Regions from separate parts of the Streptomyces sp. NPDC058092 genome, predicted to be linked through region 2. Evidence: riboswitches for the same ligand, from Rfam matches in the RefSeq annotation. Region 2 holds a riboswitch; each other region holds the start of a gene.
What was found. Region 2 has a riboswitch for cyclic di-AMP ahead of ACFVV1_RS08865 (M23 family metallopeptidase). Riboswitches for the same ligand answer to the same signal wherever they lie in the genome.
Positions count from the first base shown of each region.

Region 1: it holds a riboswitch for cyclic di-AMP, as region 2 does, so the genes downstream of both, ACFVV1_RS24250 (transglycosylase SLT domain-containing protein) here and ACFVV1_RS08865 (M23 family metallopeptidase) in region 2, are expected to answer to the same signal.
Region 3: it holds a riboswitch for cyclic di-AMP, as region 2 does, so the genes downstream of both, ACFVV1_RS28005 (C40 family peptidase) here and ACFVV1_RS08865 (M23 family metallopeptidase) in region 2, are expected to answer to the same signal.
Region 4: it holds a riboswitch for cyclic di-AMP, as region 2 does, so the genes downstream of both, ACFVV1_RS33895 (M23 family metallopeptidase) here and ACFVV1_RS08865 (M23 family metallopeptidase) in region 2, are expected to answer to the same signal.

Region 1 covers NZ_JBHVSY010000015.1:92,225-99,285, reverse strand. The annotation lists gene ACFVV1_RS24265 (DUF305 domain-containing protein) at 1-423, shown strand, start outside; partial or broken gene ACFVV1_RS24260 (ATP-binding cassette domain-containing protein) at 694-1,435, opposite strand; partial or broken gene ACFVV1_RS24255 (ATP-binding cassette domain-containing protein) at 1,556-2,170, opposite strand; cyclic di-AMP (ydaO/yuaA leader) riboswitch at 2,870-3,056, shown strand; gene ACFVV1_RS24250 (transglycosylase SLT domain-containing protein) at 3,061-3,828, shown strand; gene ACFVV1_RS24245 (hypothetical protein) at 3,956-4,249, opposite strand; gene ACFVV1_RS24240 (APC family permease) at 4,642-6,039, shown strand; gene ACFVV1_RS24235 (alkaline phosphatase family protein) at 6,179-7,061, opposite strand, start outside.
Region 2 covers NZ_JBHVSY010000004.1:118,329-125,389, forward strand. The annotation lists gene ACFVV1_RS08855 (M16 family metallopeptidase) at 1-953, shown strand, start outside; gene ACFVV1_RS08860 (M16 family metallopeptidase) at 980-2,362, shown strand; cyclic di-AMP (ydaO/yuaA leader) riboswitch at 2,762-2,929, shown strand; gene ACFVV1_RS08865 (M23 family metallopeptidase) at 2,942-3,757, shown strand; gene ACFVV1_RS08870 (GntR family transcriptional regulator) at 4,004-4,717, shown strand; gene ACFVV1_RS08875 (HPr family phosphocarrier protein) at 4,873-5,154, opposite strand; gene ACFVV1_RS08880 (GNAT family N-acetyltransferase) at 5,327-7,061, shown strand, end outside.
Region 3 covers NZ_JBHVSY010000019.1:119,031-126,091, forward strand. The annotation lists gene ACFVV1_RS27975 (arylsulfotransferase family protein) at 1-906, opposite strand, end outside; gene ACFVV1_RS27980 (IS3 family transposase) at 1,429-2,142, opposite strand; gene ACFVV1_RS27985 (hypothetical protein) at 2,176-2,361, opposite strand; gene ACFVV1_RS27990 (MerR family transcriptional regulator) at 2,605-3,702, opposite strand; gene ACFVV1_RS27995 (ATP-dependent Clp protease proteolytic subunit) at 4,296-4,931, shown strand; gene ACFVV1_RS28000 (hypothetical protein) at 4,939-5,247, shown strand; cyclic di-AMP (ydaO/yuaA leader) riboswitch at 5,630-5,813, shown strand; gene ACFVV1_RS28005 (C40 family peptidase) at 5,817-6,290, shown strand; gene ACFVV1_RS28010 (LysE family translocator) at 6,316-6,951, opposite strand; partial or broken gene ACFVV1_RS28015 (LysR family transcriptional regulator substrate-binding protein) at 6,949-7,061, shown strand, end outside.
Region 4 covers NZ_JBHVSY010000028.1:85,142-92,202, forward strand. The annotation lists gene ACFVV1_RS33890 (PP2C family protein-serine/threonine phosphatase) at 1-717, shown strand, start outside; cyclic di-AMP (ydaO/yuaA leader) riboswitch at 998-1,150, shown strand; gene ACFVV1_RS33895 (M23 family metallopeptidase) at 1,162-2,406, shown strand; gene ACFVV1_RS33900 (DUF2785 domain-containing protein) at 2,633-3,427, opposite strand; gene ACFVV1_RS33905 (PrsW family intramembrane metalloprotease) at 3,774-5,369, opposite strand; gene trmB (tRNA (guanosine(46)-N7)-methyltransferase TrmB) at 5,457-6,377, opposite strand; gene lhgO (L-2-hydroxyglutarate oxidase) at 6,370-7,061, opposite strand, start outside.

The DNA of each region.
Region 1 (7,061 bases), on a different contig from region 2:
AAGCTGGCCGACGGCCGCGCCGCCGACCCCGAGATCAAGGAACTGGCCGCCGCGATCGAGAAGGCCCAGGACCCCGAGATCAACACCATGAAGGGCTGGCTGACGTCCTGGGGCAAGCCGCTGCCCGAGTCCTCGTCCCCGATGGGTGACATGCCCGGCATGGACCATGGCTCGGACGGCGGTTCGGGGATGCCCGGGATGATGTCCGACAAGGACATGAGCGACCTCGAAGGTGCCCAGGGCAAGGGCTTCGACAAGAAGTTCGCCCAGCTCATGATCGGCCACCATCAGGGTGCGGTCACCATGGCCGAGGACGAGCGGAAGAACGGCAGCAACGCCGACGCGAAGAAGCTCGCCGGCGCCGTCATCACCGCCCAGACCGCCGAGATCACGAAGATGAACGAGATCATCGCCAGGCTCTGACCCGTGGCACGGGTGCGGGCCTCCGTCCTGCTGAAGGCCCGCAGCCCCTGCCGTGCTCCTGCCGGTCCGGCCCTTACGCCTCCGCTCGCTCCGCTTCCGGCGCAGCGAGCAGCTCGCGCACCTCCTCCGCGGTGGTGTCCTGGAGCTCCTCCCCGAGGAGCAGCCAACGGGTGATGCCGACCGATTCCAGGAACGGCAGGTCGTGGCCGGCGATCAGCAGCGCACCCTCGTACGACCGGAGTGCGCTGGTCAGCTGACGCACACCGGCGATGTCGAGGTTGTTGGTCGGCTCGTCCAGCATCAGCAACTGCGGGGCCGGCGCGGCGAGCATCGTCGCGGCGAGCGCGGCACGGAAGCGCTCTCCGCCCGAGAGGGTGCCCGCCGGTTGTTCCGCGCGCTTCCCCTGGAACAGGAAGCGCGCGAGCTGGGAGCGGATGTGATTGTCGGTGACCCCGGGAGCCATGCGGGCCACGTTCGCCGCGACGCTCAGCTCCTCGTCCAGCACATCGAGCCGCTGGGGAAGGAACCGCAGCGGTACGAACGTCCTGGCCTCGCCGGACAGCGGAGCGAGCTCGCCGGTCAGGGTGCGCAGCAGCGTGGTCTTGCCGGCCCCGTTGCGCCCGACGAGTGCGATGCGTTCGGGCCCGTGCACCTGGAGGTTGCCCTGGCGCAGCCTGCCGAACCGAGGGCGCAGTTCGTGCAGGCTCAGCACGGCGCGGCCGGTGGGAACGGCGGTGTGGGGAAGGCTCACGCGGATCTCGGCGTCGTTGCGTACCGCGTCCGCGGCCTCCTCGCGGCGTTCGCGCGCCTCGCTGAGCCGCTCCTCGTGGACGCCGCGAAGCTTGCCCCCGGACTCCTGCGCGGACCGTTTCCGGCGTCCGGCGAGGATCTTCGGAAGGCCTCCGTCGGCCTCCGCCTTCCTGCCTTGGCGCTGACGGCGGGCCAGCTTCACATGGGTCTCCTCCAGTTCGCGTTTCTGCCGGCGCACGTCGGCCTCTGCGGCCCTCAACATCCGCCCGGCGGCCTCCTGTTCGGTGGCCAGGGCCTCCTGGTAGGCCGACCAGCCACCGCCGTACCAGCTCACGGACCCGGCGCGCAGTTCGGCGATGCGGTCCACGCGGTCGAGCAGTTCGAGGTCGTGGCTGACCACGACCAGTACTCCGGAGCGCCAGTTGTCGACTGCGTCGTAGAGCCTGCGGCGCGCGAACACATCGAGATTGTTGGTCGGTTCGTCCAGCAGAAGGACGTCGGGCCGTTCCAGCAGCAGGGCGGCCAGGCGCAACAGGACGGTCTCCCCGCCGGACATCTGGCCCACGGTGCGGTCCAGCTCCAGGTATCCGAGCCCGAGCGACCCCAGTGTCGCGAGGGCCTGTTCCTCCACGTCCCAGTCGTCGCCGATCGTCTCGAAGTGCTTCTCGTCCACATCCCCGGCCTCGATGGCGCGCAGCGCGTCGCGACGCTCGGCGATGCCCAGGGCCTCGTCCACCCGCAGTGTCGTGTCGAGGGTGATGTTCTGAGGAAGGTGGGCGAGGTTGCCGCCGACGGTCACCGAGCCCTGGGAGGGGCACAGCCGGCCGGCCAGCAGGCGCAGCAGTGTGGACTTGCCCGCGCCGTTGTTGCCGACGAGGCCGGTGCGGCCCCGGCCGATGCTGAGCGAGAGCCCGTCGAAGACGGTCGTGCCGTCCGGCCACTGGAAAGACAGGGCGGAGCAGGTGAGGGAGGCGCTGGGGGTGGTGGGTGTCGCCATGGTGATCCTCGCAGTCGTGAGCGCGGTGAAGGGGGCTTCGTATGCGAGCACCACGCAGCGACCGAAACGGGAACAGGTACGGCGGTCCAGAAGATCGAGGGACGGCTCATGCACCGAGGTCGCATCCACGCGGGGTCACGGGCAGGAGGAAACACTGCTACTGCGTGACGGGCGCACGACCGGAGTCGTACGGCGCGATGATCGCGAACCTCAGATGCGCAACGTCCACCTCTATCGGAGACAACAGGACAGCTCGACATCTTAACGATCCGGCGGGCGGAGGGCAACGCCTCGGTGCCGTGCGGGGGAGTGGCACGCGCGGACGGTCGGCCGGTCCTGCCGGGTGTGGCCGGCCCGACGGCGGTGCACCGGAGCGAGAACATGCGAAGAGCCAGTCAAATGTCTAATATGTGCGATTTCGTTAGACATGAGCTCTTGGGCAACAAAGAGGCATTTAGGGGGAGTTGCGATCTCTGAGCATTGCCCGAAATGCCCCTTTCTGACGCTGTGTGGCGTGAGTCACGTTCAGGCCTCGCGATGTCGTGGCGCGCCACCCGGTTCCCTTCTGTGCAAGGAAATTTGGCATTGCGATGTGAGGTGGCTTACTTCCCGTTCCGTGATTCGATCTTGCAAATGAATTGTGATCAAAAAATAGGGGCTTGTTCCCTTCGGTATTTCTCGCCTACGGTCACCGTCAATCCGGACGGAACGCCGAATCCTGCCGCCGTCCGAGAATCCAACCCAGTCACGTACGGCAGGAGCGGGGGACCCAGGTAAGCCGCCGAACCGGTATCCGGAACGGCTCGGGGTGAAGTCGCAATTGCATGCGGCCAGACATCTCCAGTCTGAACCCGACAGCTCACCTCGTAGGCGACGGAGAGGAATTCGCCATGCCCACCACGGGTAAGTACCGCCGTCGCAAGCCCACTTCGCTGACCCGCGGTTTCATCGCCGCGACCACGGGCGGAGCCGCGCTCGTGCTGCCGCTGTTCTGCGCCGGCTTCGCCTCGGCCGCGCCGGCCCAGGCTGCCACCGCCGAAAAGGCCACGGCGCCGGCCGCCGCCACCGCCAAGGAAATCTCCGTACAGAAGGCCGCGCCCACCACCTATTCAGTGATCTCGGGTGACACCCTTTCCAAGATCGCGAAGGGGTATTCCGTCAGCGGTGGCTGGCAGAAGCTGTACGAGGACAATCGAGAGACCATCGGTGACAACCCCACCCTGATTCACCCGGGCATGAAGCTGACCATCGGCGCCAAGGCCGGGTCCAGCGCTTCCACTGGCGTATCCGCCGTGAACAACGTCGCGGTATCGACCCCCGCCGCCCCCGCCAAGTACACCAACAATCTGGACGGCTGGATCAAGGAATCGCTGGCCGTCATGGCCCAGCACGGCATCCCCGGCAGCTACGACGGCATCCACCGCAACATCATGCGCGAGTCCTCCGGCAACCCCAGGGCCATCAACAACTGGGACTCGAACGCCGCCAAGGGAACGCCGTCCAAGGGGCTCCTGCAGATCATCGCCCCGACGTTCCGTGCCTACCACGTGCCCGGCACGTCGATGGACAGCTACGACCCGGTCGCCAACATCACCGCAGCGTGCAACTACGCGGCCGACAAGTACGGCTCGATCGACAACGTGTTCGGCGCCTACTGACGCACAACGACTCCTGACGGCGGTTCAGGACCGACGGGTTCACGAGTTCACGGGGCGCCGAGCAGGCCCCTCGTGAAGGACCGCACCCGCCGGTCAGGGACCGCCGTTCGGCCGCTTCCAGGGGCACCTACTCCGGCCTCCGGAGCGGTGGCCTGGGAACCGTGGCCGCTGCTCCTTCACGGACGGACTTCACCACCGCGTCGTGAAGGCGTCGGCTGTCGTCCTCGGAGCAGCACGGCACGGGGCTGCCCGACATGGTGAACCAGTCGATCGCACCCGTGTACTGCACAGTCACCTGGGCTACGTCATCGGCCCAGGTCGTGTGAACCGTCAGGTCCCCGGACAGGACGCCGACCTCGTCCGTCAGCACGCCACCATGCCCGGAGAACACACCGCGAGTCGTCCATGACGCCCAAGCCATGACTCCAGGCTGGCACCAAGTCCGTGGATGCGCACCCGCAGCCGGAGTGTGGGCACCCGAAGCCCGGTCGACGCGCACCCTCAGCCGTCCGCGCGCCGCGGTGCTCCGGGACGCCCACACCCTTCCGGATTCTGGAACGGGCGAAACTTTCCACCGGATTTCGCTGCGGTTCCCGCACCCGCCGATCGCCAACAGGATGACGCACTTTCAACGCCAAACCGTTGGATCGGATCGCCGAAACAACGAATTCCGTAGGTGAACAGCTCTTGACCTGCGGAACTCGTCAGGATTGCATGTCGCGCTGGGAGCGACGAAACCACTCACCACGTCCTCGTCTGGAGGCGATACCGCTCCCGCGCTCAGTCACCGCACCTGTTGATCGGAATCGCACGATGACCGAAACGCTCAGCGCTCCCCAGGCGCTGGCCCCCGCGACCGGCCCCATCCCACAGAAGCTCAAGCGTTCCATCGGCGTCGTGGGCGCAACACTGCTCACGCTCTCCTGCGTGACGCCCGCTTCGACACTCTTCGTGGTCGTACCGGACCTGTTCTCCAGCCTCGGCACATACACCGCCCTGACCATCGGCATCGGCTCGCTGCTCTGTATCGCGGTCGCCTTCTGTTACTCGGAACTGGGCACCCTCATCCCCAGTGCGGGCGGTGAGTACGCCATGGTGTCGACCATGGCGGGACGGCTGGCCGGGTGGCTCGTCTTCGTGCTCTCCCTGCTGGTCGTGATGATCGTGCCCCCGGTCATCGCCATGGGCACGGCCGACTACCTCGCTCCCGTGGTGCACATACCGGCCCCCCTCGCGGGCGCCGGAGTCATGGTGCTCGCCACCCTCGCAGGGCTCCTGGACCTGCGCGCCAACGCGTGGATCACCGGCATCTTCCTCGTCCTGGAAGTGATCGCGGCCGGCGTCGTCGCCGTTCTCGGCTTCGCGCACTCCGAGCGCGGAGCCTCCGCGCTGGTGCACGGTTCGGTCGCCTCGTCGGGTGGGACGAGCTCCACGGTCACCGCGATGATGGTCGTCTCCGGGCTGGCGATCGCGCTCTTCATCACCCAGGGCTTCTCCACGGCCGTCTACCTCTCGGAGGAGCTGGAGAATCCCCGACGCAACGTGGCCCGTACCGTCCTCGCCACCCTCGCGATCTCCACGGCGGTCATCCTCGTCCCGGTCATCGCCATCACGCTCGGCGCCCCGGACCTCGCGGCCCTGACCTCGGGCGACCTCAACACCATGGTCGCCGCCTGGTCCAACTCGGCCGTCGGCACGTTCGTCAGCCTCTGCGTCGCCCTCGCGATCATCAACGCGGGCATCGTGATGGTCATCCAGAACTCACGGGTCCTGTTCGCCTCCGCCCGCGACAAGGCATGGCCCGAGCCGGTCAACAACGCCCTGTCCCGGCTCGGCCGGTTCGGCTCCCCGTGGGTCGCGACCCTGGTCGTCGGCGTCCCCGGCGCGGCGCTCTGCTTCGTCAACCTCGACACCCTTTACGGCGTCACCGGCGTCTCCGTCACCGGCATGTACCTGCTGGTCGCGGTCGCCGCCCTGCTCTGCCGCCGCGGGGCGCACCGCGAGGCGCCCGCCTGGCGCATGCCGCTGTGGCCGGCGATCCCCGTGCTGCTCATCGCCGTGCTCGCGTACATCCTGACCCAGCAGGAGACCGAGTACCTGCTGTGGACCGGCGGAATCACCGCGGTCGCCACGCTCTACTGGGCGCTGTATCTGCGGCCCCGCCAGGAGACCCGCTGGCTGGTCAGCATTCCGGAGGACATGCAGCCCTGACCGGACGACCGGGGTCCGCGGCCGACGTCCCGCACCCCGTCCGCCCGGCTCCGCCGTCACCCCCGCTCCGCCGTCACCTCATGACGGGCGTCGGGGGTGGCGGCGTCGGTGCTGCGGGAATCCACGGGACACCCGGGTGTCACGTCCAGATGCCGGTGATGTCGGACGCCGAGGCCGCGTTGCCTGCGTGCGTCGTCAGACCGGCCAGGTCCTCCAGGGTGCGGAGCACGTCGTAGTGGTTGCAGGTGGCACCGCTGGAGCTGCCCGGGATGACGTGCTCGCCGTAGAGGACAGTGGGGATGTGGTTGCCCGACCATGTGCTTCCCTCGTCGAACGTGACGACCAGGAGGCTGTTGTGGGTCCTGGCCCAGTCGGCATAGGCACCCAGCTTGTTCTTGATCCAGGTGTCACCGGTGGAGACCGGGCAGGTGTGCATGTCGTCGCACAGGTTCGGCACGACGAACGAGACCTTCGGCAGCTCGGTGAAGTCGGCCGGGAACTGCGCCATGGTCTTCGCGGTGCTGGTCGGCACATTGGAGAAACCGAACCAGGGGTTGTGCCGTTGCGCGTAGCCGCCGCTGCTGCAGACCGTCGAACCCTGGCGGGGCAGCGACTCGTTGTAGCTGGCCCAGGTCTTCCCGGCAGCGATCAGCCCGGCGGCGAGATTGGGTGCGGACAGGGAACCGACACCCGTACAACTGTCCTTGGTGCGGCCCTGGTCGGAGCCGGAGAACAGCATGTAGTAGTTCGGCTCGCTGGGGTGCGTGAGCGCGAAGGACCGGGTGAGGTCGGCGCCGCCCGCCTTGAGGGTGTTGTTGATGTACGGGGCGTCCGGGCTGCCGATCACCTGGTTGTAGCCGTGGTTCTCCATCACCACGACCACTACGTGATCGGGGGCCGGGAGACCGGCAACCTGCGCGGTGGAACCGGTGGTGGCCCAGAGGCCGATCGAGGCGGCGGCGAGCGCCACGGCCCCGGCCGGCCCGGTGAGAGGACGCCGCTTGTGCCGGGACGCCTCGACC
Region 2 (7,061 bases):
AGCGCCGCCAGCGCTACGACAACGTCCCCTACGGCACGGCGTTCGAAAAGCTGACGGCACTGGCCTACCCCGAGGGCCACCCGTACCACCACACGCCCATCGGCTCGATGGCGGACCTGGACGCCGCGACCCTGGAGGACGCGCGCACCTTCTTCCGTACGTATTACGCACCCAACAACGCGGTGCTCTCGGTCGTCGGTGACATCGACCCCGAGCAGACGCTCGCCTGGATCGAGAAGTACTTCGGCTCCATCCCGTCCCACGACGGCAAGCAGCCGCCCCGGGAGGGCACGCTCCCCGAGACCATCGGCGAGCAGCTGCGTGAAGAGGTGCACGAGGAGGTCCCGGCACGGGCGCTGATGGCCGCCTACCGGCTGCCGCACGACGGCACCCGCGAGTGCGACGCGGCGGACCTCGCGCTCACCGTGCTCGGCGGCGGCGAGTCGTCGCGGCTGCACAACCGCCTGGTCCGCCGTGACCGTACGGCCGTGGCGGCCGGGTTCGGGCTGCTCCGGCTGGCCGGTGCGCCCTCCCTCGGCTGGCTGGACGTCAAGACGTCCGGCGGCGTCGAGGTGCCGCAGATCGAGGCCGCGGTCGACGAGGAGCTCGCCCGGTTCGCCGCCGAGGGCCCCACGCCCGAGGAAATGGAGCGTGCGCAGGCCCAGTTGGAGCGCGAGTGGCTGGACCGGCTCGGTACGGTAGCGGGCCGCGCCGACGAACTCTGCCGGTTCGCCGTGCTGTTCGACGACCCGCAGCTCGCCCTGACCGCCGTACAGCGGGTGCTCGATGTCACCGCTGAAGAGGTCCAGGCGGTCGCCAAGGCCCAGCTGCGCCCCGACAACCGGGCGGTGCTGGTCTACGAACCGGTCGAATCGGCCGAGCCCGCGGAATCACCGGACACCGATGAGACCGAAGCCGACGACACCGACGCGCACGAAGGAGCGGACAAGTGACCGACGCTGCCGCGACTGGAGTTTCGATGCAGTTCCACCCGCAGCCGGCCCCCGGCGTCGCCCGCCCGTGGGCCTTCCCCGCACCGAAGCGCGGCGACCTGCCCAACGGCCTCACGGTGCTGCGCTGCCACCGTCCCGGCCAGCAGGTCGTGGCGGTCGAGATCGTCCTCGACGCCCCGCTGGACGCCGAGCCCGAGGGCCTCGACGGCGTGGCCACGATCATGGCGCGGGCGCTGTCCGAGGGCACCGACAAGCACACGGCCGAGGAGTTCGCCGCCGAGCTGGAGCGCTGCGGCGCCACCCTCGACGCGCACGCCGACCACCCCGGCATCCGGGTCTCCCTGGAGGTCCCGGCCTCCCGGCTGGCCAAGGCGCTCGCGCTGGTCGCCGAGGCGCTGCGGGCGCCTGCCTTCGCCGACAGCGAGGTCGAGCGGCTGGTACGCAACCGGCTCGACGAGATTCCGCACGAGCAGGCCAACCCGGCCCGGCGTGCCGCCAAGCAGCTCTCCAAGGAGCTCTTCCCGGCCACGGCGCGTATGTCGCGCCCGCGCCAGGGCACCGAGGAGACGGTGGAGCGGATCGACTCGTCGGCCGTGCGTGCCTTCTTCGACGCCCATGTCAGGCCGTCCACGGCAACCGTCGTGGTCGTCGGTGACCTCACCGGCATCGACCTGGACGCCCTGCTCGCCGATACCCTCGGCGACTGGTCGGGCGACACCGCCGAGCCCCGTCCCGCCCCGCCGATCACCGCCGACGACAGCGGCCGGGTGGTGATCGTCGACCGTCCGGGCGCGGTGCAGACGCAGCTGCTGATCGGCCGGATCGGCCCCGACCGGCACGACAGCGTATGGCCGGCGCAGGTGCTCGGCACGTACTGCCTGGGCGGCACGCTCACGTCCCGGCTGGACCGAGTGCTGCGTGAGGAGAAGGGCTACACGTACGGGGTGCGGGCCTTCGCCCAGGTGCTGCGGTCGTCTGCCCCGGATTCCGCCTCGGGGGCGACCGGTGCCGCGATGCTCGCCATCAGCGGATCCGTCGACACGGAGTCCACCGGACCGGCACTGAAGGACCTGTGGACGGTCCTGCGAACCCTGGCCGCCGAGGGGCTGACCGATGAGGAGCGCGAGACGGCCGTGCAGAACCTCGTCGGTGTCGCACCGCTGAAGTTCGAGATGGCGGCCTCCGTCGCCGGCACCCTCGCCGACCAGGTCGAGCAGCACCTCCCGGACGACTACCAGGCACACCTGTACGCCCGGCTCGCGGAGACCGGCACGGTCGAGGCGACCGCGGCGGTGGTCAACGCCTTCCCGGGCGACCGGTTGGTCACGGTCCTCGTCGGTGACGCGGCGCAGATCGAGGCGCCGGTCCGGGCTCTGGACATCGGAGAGGTGTCGGTGGTCGCCGGCTGACGGGCGTACCTGTCGCGGACGCGGGAGGCGGCCGAACAGGCCGGCCGGCCCGTTGCCCACGATGACGGTTCACCTGTGACAGCCCACCGGTCGCCTGTCACATCCGGCCGGCACCGGCCCAGCACCCGCTGAGGCCCGGCCGGCACCGGACGCGCGGGCCGAGCACGGCAGCACCAACCGGTCCGCCGACCCGCCATATATCCACATACGGGACAAGAGGAAGACCCCTGTGAGCGAGATCTCGCCGGGGTCTTCCTTTTTGTCCGTTCTAGTGGAGAGGTTGCCTGTCTGCCCTGTGGGATGCGCTACAAAACGGCCTGTCCGTTTGGTGAATGAAAGTGACCCCGCTTAGCGTCGGCCGGGCTGTCCGTCACTCGTATGCCGCATCCGCGACGTACCGGACAGTCATCGCCGAGTCCCCGTCAGGCGCGAGCCTGGGGAGCCGGGGACCCACGAAGTCCCTGGGGTGAATCGGATGCCTGAGCCTCACCGAGGCCGGGGCGTCCGTAGGAGACCTTCCTGCTCCGAACCCGTCAGCTAACCCGGTAGGCGAGAAGGAAGGAAAGGATCAGCCACTTCATGGCGTTCACCCGTGCCACCGGGAAGCATCGTGCCCCGAGCCGACTGACGCGCAGGAGCGCGAAGATCGCCGGCGTCGCGGCCCTGGCCACCACCGGCGTCGTCGGCGGCGCGGCCTCGCCGGCCCTCGCCGCGGACACCGGGGTCACCTCCGTCAGCGAGACCGGCCTGAACCAGGTCATCGCCATCGACAGTGCCCTCGCCGACCAGATAGAGGCCCAGGCCGCCGCACAGCAGCACCAGGCCGATGCCGCGGCGAAGGCGAAGGCGGAGGCCCAGCGGAAGGCCGAGGCCGAGAAGCAGGCCGAAGCCAAGAAGAAGGCGGATGCCGAGGCCGACGCGAAGCGCGCGGCCGAGGCGCGCGCGGAGAAGGCGCGTGCCGCCCGGTCCGCCGAGCGCACCCGCCTGGGCGCCTTCCAGCTCCCGGTCGCCGGTTCGTACGTCACCACCGGCTACAAGTCCAGCGGCTCGCTCTGGTCGTCCGGCAGCCACTCGGGCATCGACTTCCACGCCGCGTCCGGCAGCTCCGTCGTCGCCGCCGGTGCCGGTACGGTCGTCGAGGCCGGCTGGGGCGGCGCGTACGGCAACAACATCGTGCTCCGGATGACGGACGGCACGTACACGCAGTACGGCCACCTCTCCTCGATCGGTGTCTCCGTCGGCCAGAGCGTCGGCGCGGGCCAGCAGATCGGCCTCTCCGGCTCGACCGGCAACTCCACGGGCCCGCACCTCCACTTCGAGGCCCGGACGACGCCGTCGTACGGCTCCGACATGGACCCCGTCGCATACCTGCGCGCCCACGGCGTCAACGTCTGACCGACGCCGCCCGTCCCACCCGCAGCACCTCTTCGAAGGCCCCGGCGCACACCGGGGCCTTCGCCGTGCCCGGCCTCCGCGCTTGCCCGTGGTACCGCCTGCAGGACCTGCCCGCCGAGTCGCCCCGTGGCCAAAAGATATTCATGAATTTCCACCCGGCATCGGAAATGCGGCCGCATTGCAATAGAGTCGCACAACAGGCGTCGGTCGGCCGCGTTTCGCGGGGATCAAGACGGAGGTTCGGACATGCGCATTCCCGCGCATTCGGTATGCACGGCAATCCGTGACGACATCGTCTCCGGTGTCTTCGAACGCGGCAGCCGGCTCACCGAGGAGTTGCTGGCGCGTCGTTACGGGGTCTCCCGTGTCCCGGTACGGGAAGCTCTGCGCACCCTGGAGTCCGAGGGCTTCGTGGTCACCCGGCGGCACGCGGGCGCCTGCGTCGCCGAGCCCACCCAGGAGGAGGCCGCCGACCTCCTGGAGGTCCGGATGCTGCTGGAGCCGCTGGCCGCCGCGCGCGCCGCGCAGCGCCGCACCGAGGCGCATCTCAAGGTGCTGCGCGGTCTGGTCAGGCTCGGCCAGGAGCGGGCCAGGCGGGGCGAGGGGGAGGATCTGCGCCCGCTGGGCGGCTGGTTCCACGAGACGTTGGCGCAGGCCTCCGGCAGCCCCGGCCTGATCGCGCTGCTCACCCAGCTCCGGCACAAGATCGCCTGGATGTACGCGGTCGAGCAGCCGGCCCGCCCGGCGGATTCCTGGGCCGAGCGCGGAGCCGTCGTGGACGCGGTGGCGCGCGGTGACGCGGCATGGGCCAGGGCGCTGACCGCCCAGCACGCCGAACGGGCCGCGGCCGCGCACCGGCTGCGCCGCATCGACCGGCCGGACCGTGCGCCCGCGGCCTCACGCACCGGCCGGGTGAGGGCCTCGCAACATTCCGTAAACACCACGGGCATCCGGCATTAACAATTACGCCGTATACAAAGAGTTGTCATTCCGTGGAGCTTTCTTCGGGCTGCCCGAATTATCTTCGCTCTTCATTTTTCACTAAGTTTCGCCCGGGAAAACGAAAGAGCCGCGGACCCGGTCAAGGGTGCCGCGGCTCTTTCGCAGGAAATGGGTCAGACGGTCTCCGGCAGCTCATCGAGCCCCTCGGCAACCAGCTTCGCCAGGCGGTCCAGGGCGGCTTCCGAATCGTCGGCCTCGGATGCGAGCACGATCTCCTCGCCGCCGTGCGCGCCGAGACCGAGCACCGCGAGCATCGAGGCGGCGTTCACCGGATTGCCATCGGCCTTGGCGATCGTCACGGGGACGCCGGAGGCCGTGGCGGCACGGACGAAGATGGAAGCGGGGCGGGCGTGCAGGCCCTCGGCCCATCCGACGTTGACGCGGCGCTCAGCCATGGTTCTGCCCTTCAGGAATCAATGGTTGTCTAGACCAGTCTCTCATGTGGTGCGCGGTGTTCCGGCCGACCCGCGGCAGGCCCGCAGCCCGTGCTGTACCGCGGCTCGGCCCCCTCAGACTGCCCCGGCCCCAGGACCTACGCGACCGCTGACGGAGCCGTAGTCTTTGCGCATGCAGCCCTCGTCGCAGCAGAGTCCGCATCACGTGTACCCCGACCACTGGGAAGCGGACGTGGTCCTCCGCGACGGCGGAACCGCGCGGATCCGGCCCATCACCACGGACGATGCCGAACGACTGGTCAGCTTCTACGAGCAGGTCTCCGACGAGTCGAAGTACTACCGCTTCTTCGCTCCGTACCCCCGTCTGTCCGACAGGGACGTGCACCGCTTCACCCATCACGACTACGTCGACCGGGTGGGGCTCGCGGTCACGGTCGGCGGCGAGTTCATCGCGACCGTCCGCTACGACCGGATCGATGAGCGGGGCAGACCCGCCTCCGCACCCGCCGACGAGGCCGAGGTGGCGTTCCTCGTCCAGGACGCACACCAGGGCCGGGGTGTGGCCTCCGCGCTCCTCGAACACATCGCCGCCGTCGCCCGCGAGCGCGGCATCCGCCGCTTCGCGGCCGAGGTGCTGCCCGCCAACACCAAGATGATCAAGGTGTTCCGGGACGCCGGGTACACCCAGCAGCGCAGCTTCGAGGAGGGCTCCGTCCACCTCACCCTGGACCTCGAACCCACCGCCGAGTCCCTCGCCGTCCAGCGCGCCCGTGAGCAGCGGGCCGAGGCGCGTTCCGTGCAACGGCTGCTCGCCCCCGGCTCCGTCGCCGTCATCGGTGCAGGCCGCACTCCCGGCGGGGTCGGCCGCACGGTCCTGCGCAATCTCCTCGGGGCCGGCTTCACCGGTCGTACGTACGCCGTGAACCGCGCCTTCGCCGCCGACCAGGGCACGATCGACGGGGTCCCCGCCCACCGTTCGATCGGCGAGATCGGCGAACCGGTCGACCTCGCGGTGGTCGCCGTCCCCGCCGACCGCGTTCCCGAGGCCGTCGCCGACTGCGGCGAGCACGGTGTCCAAGGGCTGGTCGTCCTTTCCGCCGGATATGCCGAATGGGGCGCCGAGGGCAGGGAGCGGCAGCGTGAACTGGTCCGCCAGGCCCGCTCGTACGGGATGCGGATCATCGGACCGAACGCCTTCGGCGTCATCAACAACGCCGACGCCGTCCGGCTGAACGCCTCCCTCGCCCCCGAGCCGCCCGCTCCCGGACGCATCGGTCTCTTCACCCAGTCCGGAGCGATCGGCATCGCGCTGCTCTCCGGGCTCTACCGGCGCGGCGCCGGCCTCTCCACCTTCATCTCCGCGGGCAACCGCGCCGACATCTCGGGCAACGACTTCCTGCAGTACTGGTACGAGGACCCGGACACGGATGTTGCCCTGCTGTACCTCGAATCGCTCGGCAACCCTCGCAAGTTCACCCGCCTCGCCCGGCGCACAGCTGCCGTGAAGCCCGTGGTCGTCGTGAAGGGCGCCCGGCACAGCGGCTCCACCCCGCCAGGCCATGCGGTGCCGGTCAGCCGGATCCCGGACGCGACGGTCTCCGCGCTCATGCGGCAGGCGGGCGTGATCCGCGTCGACACGGTGACGGAAATGGTCGACGCGGGTCTCCTCCTCGCCGACCAGCCGCTCCCCGCGGGCCCACGGGTCGCGATCCTCGGCAACTCCGAGTCGCTCGGCCTGCTCACGTACGACGCCTGCCTGACCGAGGGGCTCCGCCCGCGTCACCCCCTCGACCTCACCACCGCCGCGACCCCGCAGGACTTCCGGGACGCCCTGGCCGAGGCCCTCGCCGACGAGGGCTGCGACTCCGTGATCGTGACGGCGATCCCGTGGGTGGGCGAGGACGGCG
Region 3 (7,061 bases), on a different contig from region 2:
GGTCGCCTTCCGGCTGCGGAAGTCGAGGTTGAGGATCAGGCCGTGCGACACCTGTTCAGGGGCGCCGTCGGGCAGGTCGCAGCAGCCGTCGTCGAACATGCTGATCCGGTTTCCCGGCCGGAATCGGGCATCGTGCTGCCAGAAGAAGTCCGCGTTCGGGCCGAAGGTGAAGTCGGTTTTCTTCCCTCCGAGTTGCCAGCGGACCTTCCCGGATCTCTTGGCGACGTCGTAAACCGCCCACATGTTCCGGGCCGAGATCAGCAGCCGGCCGTCAGGACCCTCGTCGACCGAGTTGATGTGAAAGGCGTCCCACACCCCGTCGGACGACGACGCACTGGAGACTGGCTCCTCGGAATCGGCGGGGTCGAGGTGGTCCAGCGCGTTCCACGAGAAGAGGAGTCTGCCCGAAGCGAGGTCTACCTCCTGGATCTCGCTGTTCTCGATCGCTCCGTTCTTCGGGCCTCCGTAGGGCGTGAGATCCACGGGCACGGGTTTGGAGGCGATGAACAGCGCGGTGCCCCTGCGCGTCAGGGTGAATTCGTGCTCGTCCGGGTAGTAGCCGTGATGCGCGAAGACCGTCTTGAGCAGGCGGTAGTGGGTGTCGTAGATGTAGTAGCACCCGCCCGGTTCGGGCGCACCGGCCGGGAGGTTCGTATAGGCCGGGGGGAGCGCGAGGGTGCCCTGCCACCAGGTCAGCACCGGTTGTCCCCAGCCTCTGCGGCCGTCGTAATAAGTCTGGACCTTGAAGTCGGCATTCTGGAGGTTCGTGGAGGGCAGTGGGCGGAACCAGACCGGATCACCGGAGTTGTCGTTGATCAGTGCCCCGGTCTGGCCGACCATCTGGTCCGCGCTGAACGGCGCGACAAAGATGTCCCCGCGAGCCGTCCCCGGTTTGTTCGCCGTCACGGTCACCCGCATGGGGTGAAGGCCCGGCTCGGAGACGAAACTCCACACGTCGCTGCCCGACAGGATTGGTGGCGGAGTACTTTCCGACGGAGGGAAGGGCGTCGTCGCGCACAGGCGGGGCGCGCCCTCTTGCGAACTCGCCGCGGCCGAGGGCACGCAGCTTGCGACGACACACCCCGCAGCGAGCACACAGGCACCGACCGTGCGACGCGTCCTTCCTCGTGTCCGGCGAGCCCATGGCTCTCGCGTCGCCATTGCCGACCTCCTTGGCACCCGGAACCCTTCTCCGATGGTGGTGCCGCTCGTCTTCGAACGTCTTGTTCGGTTCGCCCCTCCGACCCGGAATGGTCAAGACCGGGAGGAGTTGTTCCCCGGGTAACGGTAAGCAGCAAGGACCGCCTGCGACTGCTCAAAGCCACGCCGGTAGGCCATTCGGCAGGCGTGGTCTCACCCGGACACACGACAGAGCCATCGCAGGATGAGGGGGTGGCCTGTCAATCCCCTTCGATCGTGGAGTCCTTCCTATGCAGCCAACCCCACGGTGAGGCCGGCCCAGTACTCGCGTTCGTAGTCGATCGGACTCTTGAAGTCGCACACGCTGTGTAGTCGGCGGGTGTTGTAGAAGCTGGTGATCCAGGTGGCGATTCGGATCCTGGCCTCGGCGCGGGTGCGGAATGTGTGCCGGTGGACGTACTCGACCTTGAGGGCGCTGTTGAACGCCTCGCTGACGGCGTTGTCGAAGCACGACCCCACTCGCCCCATAGACCTCGTGATTGCCAGCCTGCGGCAGGCGCGGGTGAACTTTCGCGAGCCGTACTCCGACCCGCGATCCGAACGGAAGATCACGCCGCGGACGTCGCCGCCTCGGGCTGCCGCGGCCATGTGCAGTGCCGCGATGACCAGGTCGGCATCGTGACGCTCGCCCATCGCGTATCCGAGCAGGCGCCGGGAGAACAGGTCGATGACCGTGGCGAGGTAGAGCTTGCCCTTAGCGACGGTGTTCACCGAGACGCGCCAACCCCGTCGGATCAGCAGGACGAAGATCTTCGGAGATCCGTAGGCGCCACCGGACTCGCTGAAGATCTCCGTGATCTCGTTGGCCAGCCGCTGCCTGCGCAGCTCACGAGCGGTGGGCCGCCTCTCACGCCACTTGTAGAACCACGACTCGCTCACGCCCAGGGCGCGGCACGAGACGGTGTGCGAGATGCCGTGCTCGGTCCTGTTGTCGCTGATCACCCGGCCACAGCGGCCGGGTCCGCCACGGCTACTTCACCCACAGGACCATGCAGCGTTTGAGGACATCACGCTCCATCCCAGTTCCTTGTTCTCCTTCTTCAACGCCGCGTTCTCCGCCGTCAGCCACGCGATCAACGCGTCCCTGTCCTCGACAGTCGCCTTCCCGGCCCGCTTCGCCCGCGAGACCCAGCTCGCCAGCGTCGTCTCGTTTATCCCCAGGTCCTCCGCGACCTCGGGGACTCTGCGCTACGGCGGATACGCCGGCACTTGGGGTTTCGCCCTCTGCCTCGCCAGGACCGACAAGTACGAGGGCACCATCCTGCCCACCGGCAGCTTCGTCGGCACCCCCGAGGACGCTCTGGACTGCGCCTGCGGCCTCTACCTCGCCACCCCGGACATCTGACCAACGCCACACGGCACCGGCTCCGGAGCCGCCCCCTAAGGACTTCCAAAGCCGACCAGTCAGTTTTCCAGGCGGACAGGCATCAGTATCGAAAACGTGTCCTCGGCGTCGGTCCGGCGGATCGCCAGGGGCGCCGTTGGGGCTCCGACCTCCAGAATCAGTTGGTCCCGGGCCCCAGCGGTGAGGGCATGCAGCAAGAACTCGCGATTGACGGCGATGTTGCCCTGGCCGTCGTCGCCGTCTTCGCAGACACGCACCGTGCCGTCGCCCGCCACCTTGAGCACGCTGAGGTCACAGGACACACCGTCCTGCTCGCGCACCTCGCTGACGCGGACCGGGCCGGATTCCACCGCCACCCGGAAAGCCGGGACATCGACGAGGGCACGGTGCCCTGCCGGCAGGCGGATGAGGCGACGGTAATCAGGGAAGTCGTGATCGAGACACTGGCCGGCCGCCTGACGGTCCCCTGCCTCCAAGTCCACGCGGTCACCGTCCACAGTGAGCTGGGCGGATGCGTCGTCACTCAGCAGGGCTCGCATCGCGTCGGCGAGCGGGGACGGCACGATGACCTGCATACGGGGCCCGCCATGCCCGGTGGTACCGGCTTGTGCGACTGCCATCCGGTACCGGTCGGTGGCCACGATATGGAGCGTCTCACCCTCGATGTCGAACAGGACACCGCCGAGCATCGGCAGCTCCGGGTCGGTACTGGCGGCGAAGCGGACCGCGTCCAACGCCGCGGCCAACTCAGGCGCGGAGACAGCCAACCGGACGGTGCTGGCGGAGCGGAGCAAAGTCATGGGATTCTCCCTGCATTCGAGTAGCGCTCGGACTGCGGAGAACTCAATGCGGGCATCGGACAGCCCCAGTTCAAGACGACGCAGATGCGCCTGAAGCAGCTGCCGCACCAGGTCGGTGTCCTCACTGGACCAGCCGGCCAGCACCAGCCGAATGTCCGCCAACGGCATACCGGCCCGGCGCAGCCGGGCCAGCAACCGGGCCTCTTCAAGCTGCTCGGGGCCGTACCCGCGGTAGCCGCTCACAGGATCCACCCAAGTCGGGACCAGCACGCCGGCACCGTCGTAGAACCGCAGGGCGCTCACGCTCAGTCCACTGTCCCGGGCCATCTCACCAATACTGCGCATCTCGCTCTCCACACCCAGAACCCTGAGCGCTCCACCAAGTCGAGGGTCAACCCCAGCCGACCGACTCGAATATGAACAGCATCCGGGTACAGAGGCAAGGCCGGCCGATGGAGGCCGAGGAGGACGAACGACCCGTACTGAACGTGGGCAGGCCGACAGCAGCGTGCCGCCGATGTCAACGGCCATTGGGACACCCACGTGGGCGGGGTTCTCCCGATCCGTTTGCCATCAGGGGGCTGCGCCTGCAGCCTCTACCTCGCCAGACATGACACCGGCTGCGGAGTCAACCCCCGAAGGACTTCCGGAGCCGGCCACTAAGCGTCCACCTGAGCCCCGAGGACCTCCGCGTCGCCTCGGGCCACCTCACTTCTCTACTCGGTTTCAGTGAGGGCGAAGCAGCCTGATGATCAAGACGTCTAGAGATTGCGAGATATCCGCCCTCAGCGAACAGCCAAAACAGCCTCTGACCTGGGACTTTTAGTGGATCAATAGGATCACGCCCCCACCATAACCTTCTGTACGTCCTGTACATTTTTTACAGGTGCTTGCGCAGACCCCGCGCACGCGAATCTCGTACAGATCCCGGAAGAGAGGCATCGTTCATGCTGTTCCGTCCTGCCGCCCGCTACGTGCTGCCCGAGTTCACCGAGCGCACGACCAACGGGACCCGCACCCTCGACCCGTACTCCAAGCTGCTAGCCGAACGCATCGTCTTCCTCGGCACCCCGGTCGACGACACCGCGGCCAATGATCTGGTCGCCCAGTTCATGTATCTGGAACACGCCGCCCCGGACCGGCCCATCTCCCTCTACATCAACTCCCCCGGCGGCTCGTTCGGGGCCATGTCGGCGATCTACGACACGATGGAGTACCTCACCTGCGAGGTGGAGACCTACTGCCTCGGCCAGGCAGGTTCCTGCGCGTCGGTACTGCTCGCGGCGGGCGCTCCCGGCAGGCGGCACGCACTGCCCGGGGCGCGGGTCGTCGTACAGCAGCCCGAGCTCACCGAGCCGGTGCAGGGCCAGCCGTCCGATCTGGAGATCGAGGCGAGGGAGTTGGAGCGGGTCCGCGAGATGCTCACCAGACTGCTGGCCCGTCATACCGGCCGCGGCGCCGAACAGATCGCCACCGACATCGAGCGCGATCTGATCCTCGACGCCCCGGGCGCCAAGGCGTACGGCCTGGTGGACCACATCATGGAGAACCGGAAGTCATCGCTCCCGCCGCACGGCGCGCGGTGAACGCCCGATGCGGCCACCGGAGTTGCCACCACTGCCCGCACTGACGTGCGCCGAGGGCGAGTTCATCGACCGCTATCTCGAAGTCCTCGACCAACTGGGCCGGATCAACCCGGCCCGCGGCAGCGACACCTACGGCGCGCTGCGGGCCGCACAGGCGCTGGCCTCACGGGCGGGCGCGCTGCGGGACGCCCTCGCCTTGATGCACGAGCGCGGCGAAGCACAGATCCACGCCGCCACCCTGGCCCGGGCGCTGCGGGTGCTGGACGGGGAACGGCGGGCCGGACGCGTCACCGTACCCCCTGCTCCGGCGAGTTGATCAACCGTTTCGTCGCCGGGCCGGCCGGGACCAGCCGGCTTCCCTGCGCCCCCCGACAGGAGGCAGCCAACTCCCCTTCGCGACACGCCCGGTGGTCACATCAAAATTCCTCGCTCTTTCGGCGTAGAAAGTCCCTCTCGCGAGAGATTTCTCCACTTGCGTTCTTCGGGTGGACAATGAGCGGAATCCGTGATTCCACCCCTGGTGCGGGACCGGTTCGAATGACCGTCGGCGCTCCCGAAAACGTCGGCTCCACCCGAACGGGTCAGCCGTGAGGAGCCTCACAATTCGTCGTTTCTCATCGGAAATCCGACAGTCGGTGAGTCAAGATCCCTGGGACGACAAGCCCCCGCCACAGCGACGGGGCGGTCCGGGCGGACGCCGAGTCCTGCCGCCGTCCGGATGTCTGGTCGACAGAAGTGGATCGGCAGGAGTGGAGGACCCGAGCACAACGGGTCGACCGGATCACCGGTCGACCCTCGGGGTGAAGCCGCCGAGCGCGGCCGGGCAACTTCGCCAGCCCGAACCCGACAGGTCATCCTTCACAGGCGGCTGACGAAGGGTTGCGCATGACTGCGCAGGTTCATGTCCCGTCTCTGCTCGCCCGGGCCGGTACGGCCTCGGTTCTGACTCTGGCCGCCGTCGGCGGCACCATGCTCGCCCCGGGCGCCGCAACGGAGGCCCAGGCGGCGACTCTCTCCATGAAGGCGCTCAAGATCGCCGCGTCCAAGAAAGGATCGCCGTACAGGTGGGGGGCCACCGGCCCCAACCGCTTCGACTGCTCGGGTCTGACGGCCTATTCGTTCAAGAAGGCGGGCAAGAAGCTCCCCCGCACGGCCCAGCAGCAGTACAACAAGACCCGCCACATCCCGGCCTCGCACAGGCAACGCGGCGATCTGGTCTTCTTCCATTTCGGTCGCAGCATCTACCACGTGGGGATCTACGCCGGTCACGGCAAGATCTGGCATTCGCCGAGGACCGGTGCGGTGGTCCGGCTGGAGAAGATCTGGACGAAGCGCGTCTATTACGGTCGGATCCGCTGACGCGGTCCCAGCGCAGCTGAGAACCTCAGTGCAGCAGGGGGCCGGACACCAGCACCAGCCCCAACGCCGTAAGCGCCGCGCCACTGCCGCCCTCGATGGCGCGGGCGGTACGCGGTCGGCGCAGCCACCGGCCCATCCGGTCCACCAGGAGCGCCACGGCGGGGAACCAGACCAGCGCGAGCAGCGCGACGATCGTCGCTAGCAGCAAGGTCCTCGGGAGCGGCGGCTGCCCGTCGGGAACGAACTGCGGCAACAGGCTCAGGAAGAGCACCGGCGCCTTGGGTTTCAGGGCATTGGTGCGGAAGCCCTGGCGCAGCGCGCGTACGGTTCCCCGCCCTGCGGGTTCGCCCGCCGTCCCGTCCGCCCCGTCCGTGGTGCGGCGCCGTGCCGCGTACAGGGCGCTGATGCCGAGGTGGAGGACGTAGGCCCCACCGAGCAGTTGGACGGTGCGGAACAGCACGGGCACCGTCACCAGCACGGCGGCGAGCCCGGCGACGGCCAGCGCGGTGTGCACGAGGAGTCCCCCGGCAACGCCCAGCGCGGTCGCCACGCCCGCCCACCGGGAGGCGAGCGCATTGCGTACGACGACGGTGAAGTCCGCGCCCGGCAGCGCGACCATGCCCGCGGCGACCCCGGTGAAGGCGATGAGTTGTGCGTCCAGGAGGCGGGCGCCGCGCTGCTTATCCGCCACCACCGAGGGGCCCGCCTCACAGCCGCGGGCGAGCTGCTGGTCGGACATGCACGGCGGATCCTCGACGAGATGGACCAGGC
Region 4 (7,061 bases), on a different contig from region 2:
GCGCGGTACGAGGCGGCGCAGGCCGACGAGTTCGTCGGCGGTGACCTGTTCGCCGTGACGGACTCCCCTTACGGGGTGCGGTTGGTGGTCGGGGACGTACGGGGGAAGGGGCTCGACGCCGTGGAGTCGGTGGCGGTGATCATCGGGGCGTTCCGGGAGGCGGCCGAGCAGGAGCGTTCGCTGGAGGGCGTGGCGCAGCGGCTGGAGCGGGCGCTGGCGCGGGAGGGGACGCGACGGGGCGGGCTCGACGCGGTCGAGGGCTTCATCACCGCCGTGCTGGCCGAGATCCCGGCCGGGCTGCCCCGGGTGCGGATCGTCAACCGCGGTCACCCCGAGCCGATCCTGTTGCACCCGGACGGGGCGCTCGAAGTGCTGGGGCCCACGGTGCCCGCACTGCCGCTCGGGATGGACCTGGGGGCGTGGCCCGACCGGTCGGACGAGTGGGATCTGCCGGCGGGGACGACCCTGCTCCTGTACACGGACGGCCTCTCCGAGGCGCGGAACGCCGACGGGGTCTTCTACGACCCGGCGGCCCGGCTGCGCGGGCGGATCTTCCCGGGGCCCGAGGAGCTGCTGTCCGCGCTGACCGATGACGTACGGCTGCACACGGGGGGTGAGACGACCGACGACATGGCGCTGCTCGCGGTCGTACGTCCCGCGGAGGGGCAGCCGGACCGGCGCAGGACCGTGAAGATCGTCGGTCTGGAAGGGGTGTGACGGGTGGGGCGGGGGCTTCGTGCGAGCCGGGCGTGGCCTTGGGCGCGGGATACCACCGTACGTAACCGAAGCGCGTCGCTCCGCATAACATTTGACGCAACGTCAGAAACCGAGTGGCGGCTGAGGGTCGATCAACTCGTCCCATTCCGCCCGGTTGTGCACCGTAAAGTCCAGGCCAAAGACGTGAACGATCAGTGGGAACGGCTTGGAATCAGGCCCCGGTGTCTATTAACGTTCGATAACGCAGCGCGGTCGTCCCAGCCGTCGTCAGTGGCGGCACCGTGCGCGAGCGCCGAATTCCGCAAGGGAACCGGGGAACCACCTACATGGGGTGAATCGGACACCTGTGTCTCGTGAGAGGCAGAGGGGCCCGTAGGAGACCTTCCTGCTCCGAACCCGTCAGCTAACCCGGTAGGCGAGAAGGAAGGAAAGGAGCGCGCCCCCGTGGCGTCCAACAAGCCTGCCCCCGAGGCCCCCTCTCGGTTCAACCCCGACTTCGGTTCCGGCTTCGGCGCTGACTTCGGATCCGGTTCCAACTCCGGTTTCGCTTCCGACTCCAACTCCGGTTTCGCTTCCGACTCCGGCTTCGGCGCCGATTTCGGTACCGGCTCCTCCGAATACGGGACCGGTGGGACGGGAACGGCGTACGGCACCGAGCCGGGCGGCGACTTCGGCGGCGATTCCCGTGCCGACGGCAACGGTGAGCCCGAACGCAGCTGGGACGAGTGGAACCCCACCGAGGAGTCCGTCCGCCCCGTACGCGGCAAGCATCGCGTCGCCAAGCAGCGCAACGGACTTGCCCGTAGCTCCACGGTGCTCGGGGTCGGCGTCATCGCGGCGGTCGGTGCGGGCGGCATGGCCACCGCGCAGAGCAAGCCGCCGGTCTCCATCTCCCTTCCCGATTCCATCGCGGACAACCTTCCCGACGCCAAGTCCCTTCCGGGCGTGGGTTCTCTGTTCTCCGGAGAGTCCGAGGCCGACAAGGCCGCTGTCGCCGCCGCTGCCGCACCGCTCACCACCGCCGGCCTCACCACCGCCGAGGCCGAGCAGGGCACGGCGGACGCGGGCGAGGCGCTCCGCGCGCGCATCCTCCAGCAGGCGGAGCAGCAGCAGGACGCCGCCGACGCCGAGGCCAAGGCGGCCCAGGAGAAGGAGGCCGCGGAGAAGGCCGCCGCCGAGGCCAAGAAGCAGCAGGACGCGGCCGAGGCCAAGGTCGCCGCAGAAAAGAAGAAGGCGGAGGAAGAGGCCAAGAAGAAGGCCGAGGCACTGCGGCTCGCCAAGCTCGCCGCCAGCTACGCCATCCCGACCTCCTCGTACACGGTCACCTCGACCTTCGGCGAAGCCGGCTCGATGTGGTCGTCCGGCTACCACACCGGCCTCGACTTCGCGGCGCCGACGGGTACGCCGATCAAGGCCATACACGGCGGCACCATCAAGTCGGCCGGCTGGTCCGGTTCGTACGGCTACCGCACGGTGCTGGAGCTCGACGACGGTACGGAGCTGTGGTTCTGCCACCAGTCCTCGATCGGCGTGAGCGTCGGCCAGAAGGTCACCACCGGTGAGACCATCGGCCGGGTCGGCGCGACCGGCAATGTGACGGGCCCGCACCTCCACCTGGAGGTCCACACCCCCTCCGGTACAGGCATCGACCCGATGGCCTGGCTGCGCGGCAAGGGCCTCAACCCCTGATCCGCAGGCCGTCCTCCCGGTTCTCCCGGCCTGCGTGATCCGGTGATCCGCGCGATCCGAGCCGGTTCGCCTGCCGATGAACTCCGGCAGCCCTGACGCTCCCCCCCCGACGTCAGGGCTGCCGGTCTGTCGAACATGACCCTGCAGCGTAGGGACAGCCGGCCGACCTGCAGAAGCGGTTCCCGCGGCGGCCCGTCAGGCTCGGTCGGCTCCCGGCGTGGAATTATCAAACGATGGACTTCGCATCATTCGCCAGCACTTCAACAATCCGCCGCTTGACCAAGTCGCGATGCGGAACCTGACGAGGCGGCTGCCCCGGCTTCGGCGAGACGCCGAGGTCAGCGAGAATGTAGAGCATCCGCAGGGTGCGTAGTGCGTTGGAAACGTACGTCGGAGTGGTGCCCCGAGCCACGGCCCGCAAGTCGGCACCGATTTCGTCGAGCCACGCGACGGATTGATCCGCGGTGAGCTTCGGGTTGGTGAGAGTCAACGCAATTGCACGGGCGAGCCGATCATCTTCCCGTTCGGCGTACAGGTAATCGGTGGGCGCGACGAGCCGCGCGGTCGCGACGCCCAGCATCTCGACCGGTTCGACATCGCGGTGGCAGCCGAAGGCACCGAGCAAGTCAGCGCCGTGTGCCACAGCGTGCAGCCACCCCAGACGCACATCGTGTCCGCGTAGGTCACTCTCTGTGGGGTACCAGCGGGCGAACGCGTTCATCCATTCCCGACAGAAGTCCCCGCGGCTGACGATCATATCCAGGACCAGCGGCGCGAACGTGCGGGCCTGAATCTGCGAATCGGCGAAGCGGGCCGCCATTTCATTGCCCAGGCGGATCCGGCGGTCGCCGTCGATGACGTCGCGCTCGATCCAGGTCCGCAACACGACGTACGGGTAGCCGTCGCGCACCTCCGGGTCTGGATCTCGCAGACACTCCGCCAGCTCTGCGGTGAGCTCGTCCAGGTCGCCCCCCGGGGGCAGAGCACATTCGTCCGAGTAAATTTTGTACCAGTCAGTCATGATCAGCGAGGTTAACTCGCCACGGGTGGTGTGCCCAGCCAGTATTTGAGGGCCTTCCTCAACTGGGCCATACAAAGCCGCCATTGCCGACGCTCCCTCTCCATACCCGCGATGAAGGCCACCCGACGAGCCGCGCTGAGCGAAGACGAGCGCCTGGCCGCCCTCGGCCGACTACTGACCGACCCGGACATACCAGGAAACCTCCGCGTCGCCGGCGCCATCGTGCTCCTCTACGCACAGCCCCCCACCCGGATCGTCCGGCTATTTTCGGCGGGAACTACTGGGGCCCCGGCACGGCCCGCTCGCTCGCCGATTGCGGCTGGTGACAGCGTTCTTACCGGCACCCCTACAGCGGTGGAATCCCCAGGGCCGGGGGTATGTACGGGGGGCGCAGGCGGCTCGTCGCCTGCGCGGCGTACGTCAGCGCGGGGGCAGCCACGTCCCTGCGTTGCCAGAGGTGGTGCAGCAGCTCCAGCTCGCGTTCGGCGAAGTCCGGGCCCGCGGCCCCGCGGCGGGCCTGCCGGCGCAGCGAGGCCAGTGAGGTCGCGAACGATTCGTACTCGGCGACGGCGCGGGCGGCAGCTCTGCCGTGGGCCTTGGCCTGTGCTGTGGCATGGGCCCTGACCTGCGCCGACGGCCCGCGCCTCGGGGTATACACCGGCGTGTATCCGGGCGCGTATCCCGGTCCGGGGCCGTGCGTCGGCCCGTATCCAGGGCCGTGCGTCGGCCCGTATCCGGGCCCGTATCCCGGACCGTATCCGGAGCCGTACGTCGGCCCGTGCCCCGGGCCGTATGGCGGTGGCCAGGACGCCGGTGCGTACGGGCTGCTCCAGCTTCCCCCGGCCGCGGCGGCGTGTCGTTGGCGCGCCGCGTCGCGGGCCATGCCGCGGGCCCGCATCGAGGAGAGGGCGAGCGGTTCGGCGGGGGTCAGCCAGCCGGCCGCGGCATAGGCGGGCAGCTCGGCGGAGAGCGTACGCAGCTCCCGCTGGCGCGACCAGATCGCCAGCCAGGTGACCAGGCCGAAGACCGGGACCATGAACACCCCGTACACGGCGTAGAAGCCGTACGGGCCGAAGGACGCCGACCCGTTCCACAGGGCGTGCATGCCCATGGCGAGGACGAGACCGAGCAGCGGCAGCGCGACGCGGCGGAACCGGCGGCGCCGCGCGCTGACCGCGGCGAGCCCGAAGCCTATTCCGGTCAGCACCGTGAAGAGCGGATGCGCGAACGGCGACATCACCGCCCGTACGAAGAACGTCGCGGCGGTCACCGAGACGACGCCCGAGGTACCGATCTGCTGGTCCTCACCGAAGGCGTTGCCCAGGTACAGGATGTTCTCGGTGAACGCGAAGCCGCTCGCGGTGAAGCCGGCGACGACGATGCCGTCGACGATCCCGTTGAACTCCCGCTTTCGGAACAGGAAGATGAGCAGGACGGCCGCGGCCTTGGCGCTCTCCTCGATGACCGGTGCTATGACCGTGGCGCCGAGGGTGTCGGCGTTCGACGGGTCGGCGGTGGCCGTGGCTATCCAGCGGGTCGCGAACGAATTCGCCAGGATCGCGACCAGGGCAGCTGCGAAAGCGCCCCAGGCGAAGGCGAACAGCAGATTCCGCCACGGCGCCGGTTCGACCCGGTCCAGCCAGCGGAACGCCGCCATGAGGAGCGGTACGGGCAGCACGGCGAGCCCCAGCCCGACGAGAAACCCCTCGGTGCCCGTCTGATCGCGGACCAGGGCCAGGATCGCCAGCCCGCACAGCGCGAGCACCGTGCACACGGTCGCGATGCGGAACGTCCTGCTGCGCCACACCACACCGACGCGGCGCGGCCGGTAACGCCAGTGCCTGCGCTCCGGCACGGCAGCCAGGATCTCGCCGACCCGCTGCTCCTCCAGGAGCGGGACGGCCGGCTGTGACTGCCGCTGCTGGACAGACCCGTCGGACACCACCCACTGACCCTAACGAGCAGCACTGACACCTGGCCATGGGGCGCCGGGTCCGGAAGGTTCCGTCTCCGGCTCCGTACGCGGGTCTCAGCGGCGGGCGAAGAGCAGGTCGTGCACGACGTGGCCCTTGTCGAGGCCCTGTCCCTCGAACCGGGTCAGCGGCCGGAACGCCGGCCGCGGCGCATAGCCGCCGTCCGCCTGGGTGTTCTCGAACAGCGGGTGCGCGGTCAGCACCTCCAGCATCTGTTCGGCGTACGGCTCCCAGTCGGTCGCGCAGTGGATCACGGCCCCCGGCTTCAGCCGCTGCGCCGCCAGGTCGAGGAACTCCGGCTGGATCAGCCGCCGCTTGTGGTGGCGCTTCTTGGGCCAGGGGTCGGGGAAGTACACCCGCAGCCCGTCCAACGAGTCCGGCTTCAGCATCTCGCGCAGCAGGATGATCGCGTCACCATTGGCGACCCGGATGTTGGACAGTCCGTTCCGGTCCGCGAGTCCGAGCAGATTGCCCTGGCCGGGAGTGTGCACATCCACGGCGAGAATGCCCGTGCCCGGGTCGTCGGCCGCCATCTGCGCGGTGGCCTCACCCATGCCGAAACCGATCTCCAGCACGACCGGGAGCCCGTCGAACAGCTCGGGCAGATCGAGGACGCGGTGCCCGTCGATGTCCAGGCCCCACTGCGGCCAGAGCCGCAGCAGCGCGTCCTCCTGGCCGGGCGTGACGCGGCTGCGGCGCGGCTGGAAGCTGCGGATCCGGCGCTCGTGGTGCGATCCGGCCGGATCGATGGCGGGTCCGCCGGGGAAGCGCGGCTCCTGGCGCAGCCTGCGCTGCCGCTCGAAGGAGGCGGCGCGCAGATCGTCCGGAATCCCGGCAGCCGGGGAGGCGAGGCTCTGGGCCGAGGACACGGCGCCCGTCCCGGCTGCGGCGCTGTTCGGCCCGGCCGCGGCCTCGCCGGGTGCCGGGGCGGAAGGGTTCGCGGAGGGATCTGCGGAGGGGTTCAAGGGCTCAGACACAATGCCCCGATTCTACGGCGGGCGGCTTCCACCCCGTCCCCCCTGCCCGGAGCAGCGCCCTGCGTGCCACCTCCCGCCCGATGGGCAGGGAGGCCGTCGCGGCGGGCGACGGAGCGTTCAGTACATGGACGGTGTGCGGTGCCTCGCGGATCAGGAAGTCGTCGACCAGGGTGCCGTCCCGGAGCACGGCCTGGGCCCTGACCCCGGCCTGGGCAGGCCGCAGATCGGCCTCCGTGACCTCGGGCAGCAGTCGCTGCACGGCTGTCGTGAACGCGCGCTTCGACAGCGAACGGTGCACCTCGCCCGCCCCGTACCGCCAGTGTCTGCGCGCGATCCGCCAGGCGCCCGGCCAGGTCAGGGTGTCCGCCAGCTCACGGGGGTGTACGACGGGCCAGCCGTACCCCTCACGGGCCAGCGCCGGCACCGCGTTCGGCCCGACGTGGACACTGCCGTCGTGGCCCCGGGTCAGATGCACGCCGAGGAACGGGAACGCCGGATCGGGCACCGGATAGACCAGGCCGTGCACCAGCTCCGGCCGCGCCAGCTCGTAGTACTCCCCCCGGAAGGGCACGATCCGCACCCCCGGGTCGTCGCCCGCGAGCCGCGCCACCCGGTCGCAGTGCAGCCCCGCGCAGTTGACCAGGACCCGGGCCCGCACCACCGGGCCGTCCGCCGTACGCACCG